One region of the Leclercia sp. CFBP8987 genome, then DNA from elsewhere that is predicted to be linked to it. Evidence: predicted binding sites of a transcription regulator. Region 1 holds the regulator's gene; each other region holds the start of a gene.

Region 1 (6,740 bases):
GGGACAAAGCTGTAACCCATCCCGCTGGAAATAACTGCCCCACCGGCAGCCGCCCCCAGCGCATTCCCCAGGTTAAAAGCACCGATATTTACCGACGACGATAAGCCTGGCGCATCGCTGGCCACGCGCATAACGCGCATCTGCAGCGGCGGAACCACCGCAAAGGTCGCCATACCCCAGACTACCATCGCCACGGCCGCGCCCACTTCACTACGCGCCAGCCACGGAATAGCCAGCATGATCACGATCAGCAGGAGTAAAAAGCCTTTCAGGGTGCCGCTCACAGACTTGTCCGCCAGTTTGCCGCCAAGATAGTTGCCGATGGAGAAACCAACGCCAATCAGCACCAGCATGGCGGTGATAAAGGCCGGCGTCGCCTGGTTGATATCATGCAGCACCGGGGCAATGTAGGTGTAGAGCGTAAACATCGCGCCAGCCCCGAGCACGGTGGTCAGCAACGCAGATAACACCTGCGGACGCAGCAGGACCGCCAGCTCTTTGCGCACCTCCGGCTTTTCACCCGCCCCGCCCGCTGGCAGGGAGAAGAACAGCGCGATTATTGAGACCACGCCCAGCAGCGCGGTGGCCAGGAAAGACATGCGCCAGCCAATCACTTCACCCATCCAGGTTGCGGCCGGCACGCCGCCGATATTGGCGATGGTCAGGCCCATAAACATGGTGGCGACGGCGCTGGCCTGCTTGTGCTTCGGCACTACGCTGGCAGCGACCACCGACCCGAGGCCAAAGAAGGCGCCGTGGTTCAGGCTGGTCAGAATTCGGGACAGCATCAGGGTGGTGTAATCCGGGGAGAGCGCCGACAGCACGTTACCGACGGTAAAGATCGCCATCAGGAAGATCAGCGCGTTACGGCGACCGCGATGGGACAGCAGCAGGGTCATCAGCGGCGCACCCACCATCACGCCGATGGCGTAGGCGCTGATCAGCATGCCCGCAGCGGGAATTGAGACATCCACGCCCCGGGCGATAACCGGCAGCAGGCCCATCGGGGAAAATTCGGTTGTGCCGATACCAAAGGCGCCAATGGCCAGGGCCAGCAGCGGAAAATTGATTCTCATACTTCAACTCCAGACACCGTGTCGTCAGGCGACACAGAACAATGAAGGCGAAAGCATGACACCAATCACAAAAAATGAGAAGTTAACAATTTGGCAAAAGATTTTTGCCGGGCGCGTAACAATCAGCGCAGGAACGAGGGAGAGCGGAACTCTCCCGCATCAATCAGTGCAGTGCCGCAGTCAGACCGCTGGCAACAATCAGACTCAGAACAATAATGGTGGTAATCAGCGAAAACTTAAGATCGGTACTCATCAATTTTTCTCCTTTTAATCACCCTATGAAGAGTGAGCCTGCTCATTTTTACACAGTTCCGGGTAAAAATCTTGCTGGATTTAGATTGATATCGGTTTTTGCTCTTCCCCTTTTGGCCAAGATAAGACAAAATTCCACGCTAAATTTATTAGCGTACCGGCCATTGACCCCCTCCTGACGTCCTGTGTCGTTTTCCCGGCGTACCGCAATTCAAATTGCGCAATTAGGGCGAGTGAAGGCAAACGTTTACCTATTGGTTTTTCAGGAGCTTAGATATGGTCTGGAGTGACATCTGATGGCAACAATTAAAGACGTGGCGAAACGCGCAAACGTTTCCACTACAACCGTATCACATGTTATTAACAAAACCCGCTTTGTCGCGGAAGAGACCCGTAACAACGTCTGGGCGGCCATTAAAGAGCTGCACTACTCTCCCAGCGCCGTAGCCCGCAGTCTGAAGGTTAATCACACCAAATCGATCGGCCTGCTGGCGACCAGCAGCGAAGCGCCCTATTTTGCGGAAATTATTGAAGCAGTTGAGAAGAACTGCTTCCAGAAGGGCTACACCCTGATCCTCGGCAACGCCTGGAACAGCCAGGAAAAACAGCGCGCCTATCTGTCGATGATGGCGCAGAAGCGCGTCGACGGCCTGATGGTGATGTGTTCCGAATACCCGGAATCCTTGCTGTCGATGCTGGAAGAGTATCGCAATATTCCGATGGTGGTGATGGACTGGGGCGAAGCGAAGGCCGACTTTACCGACTCGGTGATCGATAACGCCTTTGAGGGCGGCTACATGGCCGGACGTTATCTGATTGAACGCGGTCACCGCGAAATCGGCGTGATCCCGGGAGCGCTGGAGCGCAACACCGGTGCCGGACGTCTGGCGGGCTTTATGAAAGCGATGGAAGAGGCCTTAATCACGGTCCCGGAAAACTGGATCGTGCAGGGCGACTTTGAACCGGAGTCTGGCTACCGCGCCATGCAGCAGATCCTCTCCCAGAGTCCGCGCCCGACCGCCATCTTCTGTGGCGGAGACATTATGGCAATGGGTGCGCTCTGTGCTGCCGATGAGATGGGCCTGCGCGTTCCGCAGGACGTTTCGCTGATCGGGTATGATAACGTGCGCAACGCCCGCTTCTTTACCCCGGCGCTGACCACCATCCACCAGCCAAAAGATTCGCTGGGGGAGACCGCCTTCAACATGCTGCTGGACCGTATCGTCAATAAGCGCGAAGAGTCCCAGTCAATTGAGGTGCATCCGCGCCTGATCGAACGCCGTTCCGTGGCGGATGGTCCGTTCCGCGACTACCGCCGTTAATCCTCTCCGGGAGCCAGCACCTCTGGCTCCCGCAGCCACTCCCGGTTCATCGTTTCACTGTCTCCCAGATAATCCAGCAGCCAGGCCAGGGCCGGTGACATATCGTTTTGTTGCCAGGTCAGGCAGCAGGCCGCATCCGGGAAGGGATTTTCCAGCGTCAGCTCGACCCACTTCCCGCTGTCGATCCACGGCCGGGCAAAATGCACCGGCACCATCCCCACGCACAGACCAGCCGAGAGGCAGGTGGCGGACGATTCCCAGTCCGGAGTGACGATCCGCCGCTGGTTATCCAGCAGCCAGGTGATGCGTTTCGGCAGCGAGCGGGAGGTGTCCTCGCGCACCAGCGAGGGCCAGTTGCGCAGGGTATCATCGCTGAGCGGTCCTTCCATGGCGGCCAGCGGATGATGGTTGGCCACCACGCAGATCCAGCTCAGGGTGCCCATATCACGAAACGCATAGCGCCCCCCGACCGGGATCGCCTGGGTGGCGCCGATCGCCATCTCCACCCTGCCGTCCGCCAGCGCATCCCAGACGCCGTTGAAGACCTCCTGCGAGACCCGCAGCTCGACGTCGGAAAAGTGGCGGTAAAAATCGACAATCATCTGCCGGGTGCGCTCGGGGCGCACGATATTATCCACCGCAATGGAGATATGGCTCCGCCAGCCGTTGGCGATCTGCTGGCACTGTTCGCGGGTGATCTGCATTTTTTTGATAACAGACCGCCCCTCTTTGAGAAACCACGTCCCGGCAGGCGTGAGTTCCACATCCCGGTGACGCCGCTCAAACAGCGGTACCGCCAGCCACTCCTCCAGCTGACGCACGGTGTAGCTGATGGCGGACGGGACGCGATGCAGCTCCTGCGCTGCTCCGCTGAAGCTGCCGTTACGCGCTACAGCATCCACCACTTCAAGAGAATATTCTGACCACATTTTCTGCCTGCAAAATTTTTGAATGCAACCGCCAAATATTAGCGTTTCACAAGCGGGTTTGCACTCCCTACACTCAGCGGCTACCCAAACCTGCGCCCAAACGGAGTAATAAAATAATGACACCCGGGAAAGGATTTTTAGTCTGGCTCGGCGGCTTAAGCGTGCTGGGCTTTCTCGCCACCGATATGTACCTGCCTGCCTTCGCCATCATGCAGGAAGATCTGCAGACCCCAGCGGCGGCCATCAGCGCCAGCCTGAGCCTGTTCCTGGCGGGCTTTGCCTTTGCTCAGCTGCTGTGGGGACCGATGTCCGACCGCTTCGGCCGTAAGCCGGTTTTACTGGCGGGCTTAGCCATTTTCGCTCTCGGCTGCCTCGGTATGCTGTGGGTTCGCGATGCCACCTGGCTGCTGGTGCTGCGCTTCATCCAGGCGGTGGGGGTTTGTGCCGCAGCGGTCACATGGCAGGCGCTGGTGACCGACTACTACCCGGCCTCGCGCACTAACCGTATTTTTGCCACCATCATGCCGCTGGTCGGACTCTCTCCGGCGCTGGCCCCGCTGCTCGGCAGTTGGATCCTCGCCCATTTCAGCTGGCAGGCGATTTTTGCGGTGCTGTTTGTTATCACCCTGGTGCTGATGATCCCGGCCTTTAGCCTGAAGCCAGCGGCAGTGAAAAATGAACAACCTAAACAACGCGTCACCTTTTTATCGCTGTTGCGCTCGCGTACCTATCGCGGCAACGTCCTGATTTATGCCGCCTGCTCTGCGAGCTTCTTCGCCTGGCTGACCGGCTCGCCGTTTATCCTCAGCGACATGGGCTACAGCCCGGCAGCGATCGGCCTGAGCTACGTGCCGCAGACCATCGCCTTCCTGATTGGTGGCTATGGCTGCCGTGCCGCGCTACAGAAATGGCAGGGTCACCAGATGCTGCCGTGGCTGCTGGGCCTGTTTGCCGTCAGCGTGATCGGCACCTGGGCGGTCGGGTTTATCCCGGGCGTGGGCCTGACTGAGCTGCTGATCCCCTTCTGCCTGATGGCGGTGGCGAACGGCGCGATCTACCCAATTGTGGTGGCCCAGGCCCTGCGTCCTTTCCCACAGGCGACCGGCAGCGCCGCCGCGCTGCAGAACACCCTGCAGTTGGGTCTCTGCTTCCTGGCGAGCCTGCTGGTGTCGTGGCTGATTGCCACCCCGCTGCTGACCACTACCAGCGTGATGGTGGCGACTGTGGTGCTGGCGGCGCTGGGCTATCGGATGCAGTACATCCCCGCCAGCCAGCGGGATGACAGCCTGCAGGCCGAATCGTCACGCGCCTGACAGAATATGTAGTTAGCTTGCTAACGATATCCTGTTGAATCACTGCGATATCAGTCCTATACTCACTGAAGCGTTCTGATAAATACTACAAATATTAAGTGTTAACGGGAGCCGGAGCGCTCCCGTTTTACCATGGATGGCCTTTCGGCAAGGGTCCTCTCCCTTCCTCTGTTCTACGTCGGATATTAGCCTCACGGGTCACTCCCGTGAAATTTCTCACTGTCCATAAAGAGCGTCTACGCTGTTTATGGGTTCTGATCACATCAGGTGATGGAGAAGCTATGAGTTCATCGTGTATAGAAGAAGTCAGCATCCGGAATGATGACTGGTTCCGGATCGTCAACGAATTGCTGAGCCGCGCGGGTATCACCATCAACGGCCCGGCATCCTCCGATCTACAAATTAAACACCCCGATTTTTTTAAACGCGTCCTGCAGCAGGGCTCGCTGGGTCTTGGCGAGAGCTATATGGACGGCTGGTGGGAGTGCGAGCGACTGGATATCTTTTTCAACAACGTCCTGCGGGCGGGCCTGGAAACACAGCTTCCCAGCCACCTGAAGGATACGCTACGGATCGCCACTGCCCGCCTGTTCAACCTGCAGAGTAAAAAACGTGCCTGGATCGTTGGCAAAGAGCATTACGATCTCGGGAACGACCTGTTCAGCCGCATGCTCGACCCCACCATGCAGTACTCCTGCGGTTACTGGAAAGAGGCAACCACCCTCGAACAGGCCCAGCAGGATAAATTACGTCTGATTTGTGAAAAACTGCAGCTGAAACCCGGCATGCGGGTGCTCGATATCGGCTGTGGCTGGGGTGGGCTGGCGCATTTTATGGCGCATCACTATGGTGTCAGCGTGGTGGGCGTGACCATCTCCGCTGAACAGCAAAAAATGGCTCAGGCGCGCTGTGAGGGGCTTGATGTCACCATCCTGTTGCAGGATTACCGCGACCTGCGCGACCAGTTCGATCGTATTGTCTCTGTGGGGATGTTTGAACATGTCGGGCCGAAGAACTACCGCACCTATTTTGAGGTGGTGGATCGCAACCTCAAGCCGGATGGTCTGTTTCTGCTGCACACCATCGGTTCACAAAAAACCGATCATCACGTCGACCCGTGGATCGATAAATACATCTTTCCGAATGGCTGTTTACCCTCAGTTCGCCAGATTGCCAATGCCAGCGAAGCCCATTTTGTGATGGAAGACTGGCATAATTTTGGCGCTGATTACGATACGACCCTGATGGCATGGCATGAACGTTTCCTCGCCGCCTGGCCGGAGATCGCAGACAACTATTCCGAACGATTTAAACGGATGTTCAGTTATTACCTGAATGCCTGCGCCGGGGCGTTTCGCGCCCGCGATATTCATCTGTGGCAGGTGGTGTTCAGCCGCGGCGTGGAGAACGGTTTGCGGGTGGCACGCTAAATAAAACACCCCGGCTTGCCGGGGTGTTTTATTATCACGCGTCGTTGAGCGTCTGTTGGATGGCGGCTGCCTCTTTGGCCGCCAGTACGCGCTCCACGGTATCGACCACCGCCTGGGTTTGCGGATCGATTTCAATATTGACCCGATGGCCCAGCTTTTTATTGCCGAGGGTGGTGCGCTGCAGGGTCTCCGGGATCAGGTGCACGCAGAAACGGGTTGGGGTTACTTCCCCCACCGTCAGGCTGATGCCGTCCACGCCAATAAATCCTTTATAAAGGATGTATTTCATTAATGACGGATCCTGAACTTTAAACCAGATCTGGCGGTTATTTTCTGAGGTCAGGATTTTAGAAATTTCAGCCGTGGTCATAATATGGCCCGACATTAAATGACCGCCGATTTCATCGCTGAATTTTGC
Region 2 (6,740 bases), 260 kb from region 1:
CAATCATCAGCACGTTTTGACCGGCCCGGGTTGCGTAATAACCTGCCGCTGCACCGACAGATCCGCTGCCAATAATAATTAGATCGTATTTCATCAGATTCTCTTTACGCGTTTCGTTGCTTAGCAGGGTAATTAAGACGGGACGGTTATACAAGGGCGAAATAAATGAGGCACCGTAAGGTGCCTTTTTGGGTGAGATTGAGACATTACATTAATGTCGCTGGTACTCATTTGCCTGGTAGTCACTGGATTCTATTTTTGCAATGCCGGCTTCTAAAATAGAAATAAACTGACGTGCGACGTCGGTTGTTAACCATAGCGTCTGCCCAACTTCCGCTTCATCGGTGTCAGGGTGGTTCGGGGTCTGGTAATGCAAACGCAGCATCAGTGCGTCGTAGCTATCTACAGTGCTGATATCCCAGCCAACAAGTGGATGTGTCTGGATGACTTCATTATTCTTTTCCATCATAACCCCCTGAATACGTGTTAAATGACAACGACTGTGAGGTTCAATGCGTGTTTTTCTGAAGCAATTTCAGTATATCAATAAATAAGGCTTCTGAAGGGAAAAAGAAACAGGCAGCACAACAAATTTGTGCCTTTTAGGATTGTTTGAACATTAAAACATCATCTTGCTGATGATTTTTGACGGAGTCAGTCAGATTATTCGCAGTTACGTTAAACAGACGAAAAAAAGCCGGGGCGACCCGGCAAAAAAAAACAATGAGGCATAAAATTAATCGGTAATAAACCAGTCGTCAGCGCTCTCCCAGGTTTCCTGTAAAATTTCGCTGATGCGCTGTTTATCTTCTTTGGCGCCGCCGATCACCGACAGATTATTTGAACTGGCATAACGCACGGTGACAGCACCATCGCGTTCGGGAAAGGAGTCATTAATACGGCGGGATAATTCACCCGCCAGTGCGTCCAGCGCCCCGGCAGGCAAAGTAGTTGTTCTGGCAATGGTCACTTCGATACGCATAGTTGCCCCCTGTGTAATATACTGTTTATTTATACAGTCATATTGTCGAACTTACAACAGGGGGCCAACAATTTTTAGCGTTTTACCGTCCAGTGTACGGTTTCACCCGCGAGGAACGGGATCAGGGTGTCATCCGTCAGGGCTATGGATTCCACCACGCTGCTCTCTTCCCGAACCAGTTCAACGAAGGTCTCATTGACCGGCAAGCCGTAGAAGCGAGGGCCATTCAGGGAGCAGAAGGCCTCAAAGTGCTGCAGGGCGTTCATCTCTTCAAACACCTGGGCATAGCTGGCCAGCGCGGTAGGCGCGTTAAAGCAACCTGCACAGCCGCAGCTGGCTTCTTTGCGGTGACGGGCGTGCGGCGCAGAGTCGGTGCCGAGGAAGGCACGCTCAAAGCCGCTGGCAACCAGTTCACGCAGCGCCTGCTGGTGGATATTACGCTTGAGGATTGGCAGGCAATAGAGGTGAGGGCGCACGCCGCCCACCAGCATGTGGTTGCGGTTGAACATCAGGTGCTGCGGGGTAATGGTGGCGGCCAGAAGCTCGTTACCATCGCGCACGTATTCGGCCGCATCTTTGGTGGTGATATGTTCAAACACCACTTTCAGACCAGGCAGACGCTGACGCAGCGGCTCCATCACGGTGTCGATAAAACGCGCTTCGCGGTCGAAAATATCGATCTCGGCATGGGTTACTTCGCCATGCACCAGCAGCGGCATCCCCAGTTTCTCCATGCGCTCCAGCACCGGCATAATCGCATCAATGCTGGTTACGCCATGGCTGGAGTTGGTGGTGGCGTTGGCCGGGTAGAGCTTGGCGGCGGTGAAGACCCCTTCGTTAAAGCCGCGTTCGATCTCGTTGGGATCGAGCGTGTCGGTCAGATAACAGGTCATCAGCGGGGTAAAATCGTGTCCGGCAGGCACGGCAGCAAGAATGCGCTGGCGATAGGCAATCGCCGCGTCGACCGTGGTGACGGGCGGCACCAGGTTTGGCATGACAATCGCGCGGCCATAAATTTCACTGGTATACGGCACGACGGTGTTGAGCATATCGCCATCGCGAAGATGGATATGCCAGTCGTCTGGGCGGCGAATTTTCAAAACCTGGGATGGTGCAGTCATGGATAGGCTCCGGCTGAGTGAGATGATTTTTGCCGGACACAAAGAATAGAGGGAAACGTTTTCGTTTGCACTCTTTTCCACAAAAAAAAGGCGCCGAAGCGCCTCAGTGGTTAATCGACGAAGGGGATAACAATCTCACCCGGTTTCACTTCGATTCCTTTTGCGTACTTTTTCGCCAGGGCTTCACCCTTGCTGTTATCTTCGCGCAGGATGTAGGCCGGTTGCTGGTTGAAGTAGTTTTGCAGCGACTGATTGAGGTATGGCATCAGGGTTTGCAGAACCGGTTTCATTTTGTCCGGCGACACCACCGCGTCGGTGATCTCCATCTGCTGCAGATAGATGGCGCCCTGATCTTTATTGAAGACCGGCAGCGCTTTTAATTTCAGTTTGATATTGGCTTTCTGGCTGCCGAACAGCGAGTTCATGTCCAGGCTGGCATCCCCGGAGAGCATCACTTTGTTCGGCTCTTCACGGCCAATCTGGCTGGCAAGGTTGGTCAGGACGATATGCGCATCGGCCACGCCCGGAACGCCGATATCTTTCGCAAAGTTATTGCGCTTTTGCAGAGCCTGGTTGATCTCCTGCTCACTGACGGTGTACTGGGTGAGCTGATTACAACCAACCAGCAGGCCGCTGACGATCAACGCAGTGGCAATAACGAATTTTTTCATGGTTTTCCTCGACATAATGTCAGCGCTTCAATCCTGACGCGCCAGTATGTCAGGGGAGAGTGTGTCAGACCAGCAGAAAAAACTGATATCTGTGCGATCAGGCGCCAGGCTCGAGGATGCCGGGCAGGCGACGTTTGTGGCTGAACTGCCAGCCCAGCGCGAAGCAGGTGATCACCCCGATTAAGGCCAGCATCACCCACGGTAACTCCGGCTGATTGAAGGCTTTCCCGGCATCAAATAACCACCCGCCACCGGCATATCCCAGCGCACCACCAATCGCCAGTCCGAGACGGCTAAAGCCCATATAGCTGCCCCGCGCACGCGGGTCGGCCAGCTCGGCGCTCAGGGTTTCGCGGGCCGGTTCGGCAATAATCGAGCCGATATAGAAGGTGCAGATCAGCATAAACAGCTGCTGCAGGGAGCCCACCATCCCAATGGGCAGCATGCTCAGGGACATCAGCAGCAGGCCCGCCATCAGACGGTGCTCAAGGCGGAAGCGTTTTTCGCTCCAGCGGGCAATCGGGTAGAGCAGGGAGAGTGAGAGACAGGCTTCAATGGCGTACATCCACTTCACCGCCGCCGGGGAACCCGCCACATCGTTGACCATGATCGGCAGCATCAGCATTACCTGCACGCCCAGCATGTAATAGCCCGCCAGGGTCAGCACATAGGTGATAAAGCGTTTGTCGTGCCAGACCCGGCCCAGCCCTTCGCGCACCGGCGCTTTGACGGTGGAGAGTTTCCATGCCGGTAACAGCCAGGCGTTGAAGGCCGCGCAGAGGATAAACAGCACTGCGCCCGTGGCGCAGACCAGACGAAAATCATACTGCAGCAGCCAGCTGCCCAACAGCGCGCCCACCACCGCACCGGCGCTGTCCTGCATCATCAGCAGAGAGAAAAAACGTCCGCGATGCTGAGGCCGGATCAGTTTGACCACTAGCGCCGTGCGCGGCGGGTCGAACAGCGTGCCCCCCAGACCGGAGATAACGCAGGAGACCCACAGCAGCCAGGGCTCATGGGCGATAGCCATGGTGGCAAATCCCGCGGCCCGCAGCAGCATGCCGGTGACGATCATCGGTTTGGCCCCGAAGCGGTCGGCAATGGCGCCGCCGAACACCCCCAGCCCCTGCTGAACAAACTGGCGCAGACCCAGCGCAATACCGACCATCAGCGCCGCCCAGCCCATCTGATCGACAAAGCGAATCGAAATAAGCGGGAAAACGACGAAAAAGCCGAGGACAACCAACATGTTATCGACAAGCAGGAAACATTTGCCCAGACGCCGGGCCTGTGAGATACGGGACATTTCCCCTCCAGGGGAACAAAGATGATGAGCGCGCTAATATTCTGCGGTTTCGCCGGGGTTTTTCCCACCGCGCAGGCGACAATATTTTTTTATCGAAAAGGTACTTTGATTGAGGCTTTTCATCGAAAAATGTGAAAAGACATCAAAATGCTATGTCACTGTTTTCCCGAATGGCAACGGCGCAGGTATAGTAAAGCTAACGGGTCAAGGTTGTAACATGAAGGAGTTGTATCCATGTTTGGCTATCGCAGTAATGTGCCGAAAGTTCGCCTGACGACCGACCGGCTGGTGGTGCGTCTGGTGCACGAGCGTGATGCCTGGCGTCTGGCGGACTACTACGCTGAGAATCGTCAGTTTTTAAAACCCTGGGAACCCGTGCGGGATGAAAGCCACTGTTATCCTTCCGGCTGGCAGGCCCGGCTGAGCATGATTGCCGAGTTCCACAAGCAGGGCTCGGCGTTCTATTTTGCCCTGCTCGATCCGGAAGAGAAAGAGATCGTCGGGATCGCCAACTTCTCTAACGTGGTGCGGGGATCTTTTCACGCCTGCTACCTGGGCTACTCCATCGGACAAAAATGGCAGGGACAGGGGCTGATGTTTGAGGCCTTGACCACCGCTATCCGCTATATGCAGCGGACCCAGCATATGCACCGCATTATGGCCAACTACATGCCGCACAATCAGCGCAGCGGCGATCTGCTGGCACGCCTCGGGTTTGAAAAAGAGGGCTATGCCAAAGAGTACCTGCTGATTAACGGCGAATGGCGCGATCATGTCCTGACGGCGCTGACAACCAAAGAGTGGAGCGCGGGGCGCTAAGGAACAGAGATGAAATATCAGTTAACCGCCACAGAAGCGCGCGTTATCGGCTGCCTGCTGGAAAAACAGGTCACCACCCCGGAACAGTATCCGCTTTCGGTGAATGCGGTCACCCTGGCCTGCAATCAGAAGACCAACCGTGAGCCGGTGATGAACCTCGCCGAGCAGGAGGTGCAGGAGCAGCTTGATGCGCTGGTTAAGCGCCACTATCTGCGCACCGTCAGCGGCTTTGGCAATCGCGTCACCAAATATGAACAGCGTTTTTGCAACTCCGAGTTTGGTGCCCTTAAGCTGAACCCGGCCGAAGTGGCGCTCGTCGCCACCCTGCTGCTGCGCGGCGCGCAGACGCCGGGCGAGCTACGCACCCGGGCCGCGCGTATGCACGAGTTCGCGGATATGCAGGAGGTGGAGCAGGCGCTCGAGGGCCTTGCCGCCCGGGAAGATGGGCCTTTTGTCCTGCGTCTGGCCCGTGAGCCGGGCAAGCGCGAAAGCCGCTATATGCACCTCTTCAGCGGTGAGGTTGATACCGCCGTCACGACAGCCGAGGCTGCGGCTCCGGTCGCGGATGAGACCTTACTGGCCCGTGTTGAGGCGCTGGAAAATGAAGTCGAAGAATTGAAACAGCGACTCGATTCGCTGCTGGCACATCTGGGAGACTAACGGTGACAAAATTACGTGTAGGCGTTGTAGGGCTGGGCGGGATCGCCCAGAAAGCCTGGCTGCCGGTGCTGAGCGCCGCAACAGACTGGACGTTGCAGGGGGCCTGGTCGCCTTCGCGGGATAAGGCGCTGCGGATCTGCGAGTCCCTGCGCATGCCTTATTATGCGTCGTTACAGGATCTGGCCCGCGAGTGTGATGTGGTCTTTGTCCACACCTCCACAGTCACCCACTATCAGGTGGTCAGCGAGCTGCTGCACGCGGGCGTCCATGTCTGCGTCGATAAACCGCTGGCCGATAACCTGGCCGACGCCGAGCGGCTGATTGATCTCGCTGCCCAGAAGAAGCTCATCCTGATGGTCGGCTTTAACCGCCGCTTCGCGCCGCTCTATCAGCAGCTGAAAACCCAGCTGAACGGTGCGGCATCCCTGCGGATGGATAAACACCGCGCTGACAGCATCGGGCCCAACGATCTGCGCTTTACCCTGCTGGATGATTATCTGCACGTGGTGGACACCGCCCTGTGGCTGGCGGGCAATGATGCCCGGCTTACCGGCGGTACGCTGCAGACCAACGAGAACGGGGCGATGGTCTATGCCGAGCACCATTTCAGCGCCGGCAATATGCAGATCACTACCTCCATGCACCGCCGGGCGGGCAGCCAGCGGGAGTGGATCCAGGCGGTGACGGATGGCGCATTGCTGGACATTACCGATATGCGCGAGTGGCGCGAGGAGCGGGGGAGTGGCGTCGTTACGCCGGCCATCCCGGGCTGGCAAAGCACCCTTGAGCAGCGCGGCTTTGCGGGCTGCGCGCGTCACTTCATCGAATGCGTGCAAAATCAGACGGTTCCTGAAACCGCAGGCGAACAGGCGATCCGCGCCCAGCGCATCGTGGAGAAGCTCTGGCGCGAGGCCATGAGCGAATAACCTGCGGTAACATCTGCCCATAGCAATTCGCGTTTTTACGAGTAGACTAGGCGCGTTTATTGTCTTGTAGGCCGGGTAAGCGCAGCGCCACCCGGCGAGAATCACGCCTGCTTTGCAGGCGTTTTGCCGTCTGGTAGTGGAAATTCACGTTAATGAACCTATTAAAATCGCTGGCTGCCGTCAGCTCGATGACCATGTTTTCGCGCGTGCTGGGTTTTGCGCGCGACGCCATTGTGGCAAGGGTCTTTGGCGCAG
Region 3 (6,740 bases), 1.5 Mb from region 1:
GAAGATCAGAGCCAGGGCAATACCAACGATGGTTGCCAGCGCCATGCCTTTCAGCTCGGCCGCACCAATGTGCACCTTGGCACCGCTGACGCCAATAATCAGGATCACCGAGGTCAGGATCAGGTTCTGTGCTTTGCTGTAATCCACTTTCGATTCAATCAGGACGCGGATACCGGAGGCACCGATTACCCCGTACAGCAGCAGCGAAACGCCGCCCATCACCGGGACCGGGATGATCTGGATGGCTGCCGCCAGTTTACCCACGCAGGAGAGCAGGATAGCGATAATCGCCGCGCCGCCGATTACCCAGGTGCTGTACACGCGGGTAATGGCCATCACACCAATGTTCTCACCGTAGGTGGTGTTTGGCGTTGAGCCGAAGAAACCGGAGATAATGGTCGAGAAGCCGTTGGCAAACATCGAGCGGTGCAGGCCCGGGTCGCGGATCAGGTCGCGCTTGACGATGTTTGCCGTGACCACCAGGTGGCCGACGTGCTCGGCAATCACCACCAGCGCGGCAGGCAGAATGGTGAAGATAGCAAACCACTCAAAGCGCGGAGTGTAGAAGGTTGGCAGCGCGAACCAGTGGGCCTGGGCGATCGGCGTAGTATCCACCACGCCCATGGCGAAGGAGAGCGCATAGCCCGCCAGCACGCCAATCAGGATCGGGATAATCGCCATAAAGCCACGGAACAGCACGGAGCCAAAGATTGTCACGCCCAGGGTCACCAGCGAGATGATAATGGTTTTGGTATCCGGCGCCTGACCGTCGGCAGGCAGCAGGCCCGCCATGTTCGCCGCGACACCGGCTAACTCCAGCCCGATGACGGCAACAATGGCGCCCATTGCCGCAGGCGGGAACATCACGTCCAGCCAGCCGGTACCGGCTTTTTTCACAATGAAAGCCACCAGACAGAACAGCACGCCGCACATGATAAAGCCACCCAGCGCCACTTCGTAGCCCAACGGCAGCAGCAACAGTACCGGGGAGATAAAGGCAAAGCTTGAACCCAGATAGGCCGGGATTTTCCCTTTACAGATGAAGAGGTACAGCAGCGTCCCGATACCGTTAAACAGCAGCACGGTGGCCGGGTTAATGTGGAACAGGATTGGCACCAGCACGGTTGCGCCAAACATCGCAAACAGGTGCTGCAAACTAAGCGGGATTGTCTGTAAAAGCGGCGGTCTTTCACTCACCCCGATAGCACGGCGCGTCATAGTGTTTTCCTCTGAGTATTATTGGTTGTGTGTGTTTTATTCAAAAAAAAGCCGACTATCAAAGTCGGCTTTTTTATCATTATGCGATTACTTAGTACCAAAAATCTTATCACCGGCATCACCGAGACCCGGGATAATGTACCCGTGCTCGTTCAGACCCTGATCGACAGAGGCGGTGTACAGCTCCACGTCCGGGTGCGCTTTTTCCAGCGCGGCGATGCCTTCCGGCGCGGCAACCAGTACCAGTACCTTGATGCTGCTGCAGCCCGCGTTTTTCAGCAGGTCGATAGTGGCGATCATCGAACCACCGGTCGCCAGCATCGGGTCAACAACCAGCGCCATACGCTCGTCGATGTTGGAAACCAGCTTCTGGAAATACGGAACCGGCTCCAGCGTCTCTTCGTCGCGATAAATACCAACCACGCTGATACGCGCGCTCGGGACGTGCTCCAGCACGCCTTCCATCATGCCCAGACCCGCACGCAGGATTGGCACAACGGTAATTTTTTTACCTTTGATCTGCTCAACCTGTACCGGGCCGTTCCAGCCTTCAATGGTGACAGTTTCAGTTTCCAGATCGGAGGTTGCTTCATAGGTCAGTAAGCTGCCAACTTCAGAGGCCAGTTCACGAAAGCGCTTAGTGCTGATGTCATGCTCACGCATCAGGCCCAGCTTGTGTTTAACGAGTGGGTGTTTCACTTCCACAATCTTCATTCTATTTCTCCTTCGGGTGGCAGCCACAAAAAAAATCGCCGGATTATACCGCTTTTTGCGGACTACGCCATACCCATCTTGCTTGACCGGGATCAACCAAAGTGAATAACGGGCTGCAGAGAGTATAAAAGAGACAAATAAAACCGGAGGGGTAAGCGGCAGTTTTTATGCCCGGCGGCGCTGCGCTTGCACGGGCCTACAGGGGTTGTAGGCCGGGTAAGGCGAAGCCGCCACCCGGCAATGCAGAATTAAAGCGACTCGCCGTTGCTGGCAATCACCTGCTGATACCAGGCGAACGACTTCTTCTTGCTGCGATTCAGCGTGCCGTTGCCTTCGTTATCTTTATCGACGTAGATAAAGCCATAGCGTTTTTTCATCTCGCCGGTGCCGGCTGAGACCAGATCGATACAGCCCCACGGGGTGTAGCCCATCAGATCCACGCCATCTTCCACCACCGCTTTTTTCATCTCGCGGATATGGGCGCTGAGATAGTCAATGCGGTACTGATCGTTCACCGTGCCGTCGCTCTCCAGCACGTCGATGGCACCAAAACCGTTTTCGACGATAAACAGCGGCAGCTGGTAGTGATCCCAGAACCAGTTCAGGGAGTAGCGCAGCCCCACCGGGTCAATCTGCCAGCCCCAGTCCGATTTCTGCACGTAGGGGTTGGAGACCAGACTTTTGCTCTCGTCGTAATCCAGCTGCGGGTTATCCGCTGTCGCCTTGGTGGCAAACGACATGTAGTAGCTGAAGCCGATGTAATCCACACAGCCCTGCTTCAGCGCTGCTTTGTCCTCTTCGGTGATATCAAGCTCGAAACCGCGACGGGCAAAATAGTTGAGCAGATGCTGCGGATAGGCACCACGCACGTGCACGTCGGTGAACCAGTAGCGGCGATGCATGGCGTTCATCGCCATCATCATGTCGTCCGGAGCGCAGGTCAGCGGATAGATAGGACACATGGCGATCATGCAGCCGATACGCAGCGACGGGTTGATTTCACGTCCGGCCTTTACCGCCAGGGCGCTGGCCACCAGCTCGTAGTGCGCCGCCTGGAACATCACCGGCTCGCGATCTTCACCCGGCTGATAGTGCAGGCCGGAGTTGGTGAACGGGGCAAAATCTTCGTGGAAGTTGGCCTGGTTGTTGATCTCGTTGAAGGTCATCCAGTACTTCACTTTGTGCTGATAACGCTTAAACACCACGCTGGCAAAGCGCACAAAGAAGTCGATCAGCTTGCGATTACGCCAGCCGCCGTATTCGCTCACCAGGTGATACGGCATTTCGAAATGCGAGAGGGTTATCACCGGTTCGATGCCGTGCTTCAGGCACTCATCAAAGAGATCGTCGTAAAACTGCAGGCCCGCCTCGTTGGGCTGCTGTTCATCGCCTTTGGGGAAAATACGCGTCCAGGCAATCGAGGTGCGGAAGCATTTAAAGCCCATTTCTGCAAAGAGTTGGATGTCCTCTTTGTAACGGTGATAGAAATCGATGGCTTCATGGTTGGGGTAGTTTTTGCCCGGCAGCACGCCGTCGGTGATCTCGCGCGGGACGCCGTGCGCGCCTGCGGTCATCACGTCTGCGACGCTCGGGCCCTTCCCGCCCTCCTGCCAGCCGCCTTCAAGTTGATGCGCCGCCACCGCGCCGCCCCACAGAAAACCCTCTTTGAATCCTGACATGCGATATCCCTCATTCAGCGTTAATTATCGGCAAAAAAGAGTACAGAAACCGGTTTCAGTGAAATGATGTGCATTCAGCGAAGGGGTTGCAAGTATAAGAATGTACCCGGTTTCATTTTCGTGAACGGGTTCAAGTTTGCGTGCCAGCGCGCGATTTTTGCTGGATTTTCAGGGCCCCATTTTTCTGTTGCAGAATGGGCTCGCAAACGTTTGCCTGGACTGTTAGAATTGCGCCGATTTTTCTTACAATCGCAATGCAATCGCGTGGGGACTTGAGCCGTGACCAACAAAACTTCTCTCAGCTACAAAGATGCCGGTGTAGATATTGACGCAGGTAATGCGCTGGTTGACCGTATCAAAGGGGTAGTTAAAAAGACCCGCCGCCCGGAAGTCATGGGTGGGCTGGGAGGATTCGGCGCACTGTGCGCGCTGCCGCAAAAATATCGCGAACCGGTTCTGGTCTCGGGCACTGACGGCGTGGGCACCAAGCTGCGCCTGGCGATGGATCTGAAACGCCACGACACCATCGGTGTTGACCTGGTTGCCATGTGCGTGAACGACCTGGTGGTTCAGGGCGCTGAGCCGCTGTTCTTCCTCGACTACTACGCCACCGGCAAGCTGGACGTCGACACCGCAGCCAGCGTGATCAGCGGTATCGCTGAAGGCTGTCTGCAGTCTGGCTGTGCGCTGGTCGGCGGTGAAACCGCTGAAATGCCGGGGATGTACCACGGCGAAGATTACGACGTAGCCGGCTTCTGCGTGGGCGTTGTCGAAAAATCAGAAATCATTGACGGCAGCAAAGTGACCGACGGCGACGTGCTGATTGCGCTGGGCTCCAGCGGTCCGCACTCCAACGGTTACTCTCTGGTGCGTAAAATTGTTGAAGTGAGTGGCTGCGATCCGCTGACCACCGAGCTGGAAGGCAAACCGCTGGCCGATCACCTGCTCGAACCCACCCGCATCTACGTGAAATCCATCCTCGAACTGATCGAGAACGTGGATGTTCACGCCATCGCCCACCTGACCGGCGGCGGCTTCTGGGAAAATATTCCGCGCGTACTGCCGGACAACACCCAGGCGGTAATCGACGAATCCTCATGGCAGTGGCCGGCAGTGTTCAACTGGCTGCAGGATGCCGGTAACGTCAGCGATCATGAAATGTATCGCACCTTCAACTGCGGCGTGGGGATGCTGATCGCTCTGCCAGCCAGCGAAGTGGACAATGCCCTGGCGCTGCTGCAGGCCAAAGGTGAAAACGCGTGGAAAATCGGTATCATCAAAGCATCTGATTCCGAACAGCGTGTGGTCATTGAATGAAAAACATAGTGGTGCTCATTTCCGGTAACGGAAGTAATTTGCAGGCTATCATCGATGCCTGCGAACAGAAGAAGATCAACGGCACCATTCGCGCAGTATTCAGTAACAAGGCCGACGCGTTCGGCCTTGAGCGCGCCCGCGACGCAGGCATTGCCGCCCATGCGCTCGGTGCCTCGCAGTTTGCCAGCCGCGAGGCCTTTGATCGCGAGCTGGTGCAGGAGATCGACGCCTACGCCCCAGACGTGGTGGTGCTGGCGGGCTACATGCGGATCCTCAGTCCGGCCTTTGTGGCGCACTATGCCGGGCGACTGCTGAATATCCACCCTTCCCTGCTGCCAAAATATCCCGGCCTGCACACCCACCGTCAGGTGCTGGATAATGGCGACGAGGAGCACGGCACCTCGGTCCATTTTGTCACTGACGAACTGGACGGTGGCCCGGTGATCCTGCAGGCGAAAGTGCCGGTGTTTGCAGGCGACAGCGAAGAGGATGTCACCGCCCGGGTTCAGGCCCAGGAGCATGCCATCTATCCGCTGGTGGTCAGCTGGTTTGTTGATGGCCGCCTTGAAATGCGCGACGGTGCCGCCTGGCTGGATGGCGCGCCGTTACCCCCGCAAGGCCACGCGGCCGAAGAGTAGTCTTTTGCCGGGTGGCGCTATCGCTTACCCGGCCTACAACACCCTCTGCCCCGTCTGCCCGGCAACTCGTTATTATCCCTCAATAAAAAATTTAACTGTCATACTTTTCTGACACAGTTGGACATATAGTGGAAATGCTCGCCATAATAAAGGCGAGACGGATTTACCACGTCCTGTGATTGAACTGGAGTGTGAGTAGTAATGGGTCAGGAAAAGTTATACATCGAGAAAGAGCTAAGCTGGTTAGCCTTCAATGAGCGCGTGCTTCAGGAAGCAGCGGATAAAAGTAACCCGCTGATTGAGCGCATGCGTTTTCTGGGGATTTACTCCAATAACCTGGATGAGTTCTACAAAGTTCGCTTTGCTGAGCTGAAACGCCGAATCATCATTAGCGAAGAGCAGGGTTTAAATTCCAATTCGCGTCATCTGCTGGGCAAGATCCAGTCCCGGGTTCTGAAAGCCGATCAGGAATTTGACAGTCTGTATAACGAGTTGCTGCTGGAGATGGCACGCAATCAAATCTTCCTGATTAACGAGCGACAGCTCTCGGTCAACCAGCAGAGCTGGCTGCGTCACTATTTCAAACATTATCTGCGCCAGCACATCACCCCCATTCTAATTAACCGCGAAACCGATCTGGTGCAGTTCCTGAAGGATGATTACACCTATCTGGCGGTGGAGATTATTCGCGGCGACAGCATCCGCTATGCGCTGCTGGAGATCCCGTCAGATAAAGTGCCGCGCTTCGTCAATCTGCCGCCGGAAACCCCGCGTCGCCGCAAGCCGATGATCCTGCTGGATAACATCCTGCGCTACTGTCTGGACGATATCTTTAAGGGCTTCTTCGATTACGACGCCCTGAACGCCTATTCGATGAAGATGACCCGTGACGCCGAGTACGATCTGGTGCACGAGATGGAAGCCAGCCTGATGGAGCTGATGTCCTCCAGCCTCAAGCAGCGTCTGACCGCGGAGCCGGTGCGCTTCGTCTATCAGCGCGATATGCCGGACGCGATGGTCGAGATGCTGCGTGAAAAGCTGACCATCTCCCGCTACGACTCCATCGTCCCGGGCGGCCGCTATCACAACTTTAAAGACTTTATTGGCTTCCCGAATGTCGGCAAAGCCAATCTGGTGAACAAGCCGCTGCCGCGCCTGCGCCATATCTGGTTCG

The links. Region 1 encodes PurR, which represses purine synthesis genes. Its sites were predicted from a motif close to CANGCAAACGTTTGCNTG; they were not measured.
Region 2: a site for PurR is predicted at 2,152-2,169, ahead of pyrC (dihydroorotase). Genes of this name have one in related genera too.
Region 3: a site for PurR is predicted at 3,811-3,828, ahead of purM (phosphoribosylformylglycinamidine cyclo-ligase). Genes of this name have one in related genera too.

The regions. Positions count from the first base shown of each region.
Region 1 covers NZ_CM188255.1:2,020,741-2,027,480, reverse strand. The annotation lists gene SOM40_RS09720 (MFS transporter) at 1-1,076, opposite strand, end outside; gene cydH (cytochrome bd-I oxidase subunit CydH) at 1,240-1,329, opposite strand; gene purR (HTH-type transcriptional repressor PurR) at 1,625-2,650, shown strand; gene punR (DNA-binding transcriptional activator PunR) at 2,647-3,579, opposite strand; gene punC (purine nucleoside transporter PunC) at 3,696-4,892, shown strand; gene cfa (cyclopropane fatty acyl phospholipid synthase) at 5,174-6,322, shown strand; gene SOM40_RS09690 (riboflavin synthase subunit alpha) at 6,357-6,740, opposite strand, start outside.
Region 2 covers NZ_CM188255.1:1,760,685-1,767,424, forward strand. The annotation lists gene solA (N-methyl-L-tryptophan oxidase) at 1-94, opposite strand, end outside; gene bssS (biofilm formation regulator BssS) at 212-466, opposite strand; gene dinI (DNA damage-inducible protein I) at 737-982, opposite strand; gene pyrC (dihydroorotase) at 1,057-2,103, opposite strand; gene SOM40_RS08345 (lipoprotein) at 2,214-2,774, opposite strand; gene mdtH (multidrug efflux MFS transporter MdtH) at 2,872-4,080, opposite strand; gene rimJ (ribosomal protein S5-alanine N-acetyltransferase) at 4,315-4,899, shown strand; gene SOM40_RS08360 (YceH family protein) at 4,909-5,559, shown strand; gene SOM40_RS08365 (Gfo/Idh/MocA family protein) at 5,562-6,485, shown strand; gene murJ (murein biosynthesis integral membrane protein MurJ) at 6,638-6,740, shown strand, end outside.
Region 3 covers NZ_CM188255.1:3,511,391-3,518,130, forward strand. The annotation lists gene uraA (uracil permease) at 1-1,218, opposite strand, end outside; gene upp (uracil phosphoribosyltransferase) at 1,306-1,932, opposite strand; gene SOM40_RS16930 (6-phospho-beta-glucosidase) at 2,181-3,611, opposite strand; gene purM (phosphoribosylformylglycinamidine cyclo-ligase) at 3,891-4,928, shown strand; gene purN (phosphoribosylglycinamide formyltransferase) at 4,925-5,566, shown strand; gene ppk1 (polyphosphate kinase 1) at 5,768-6,740, shown strand, end outside.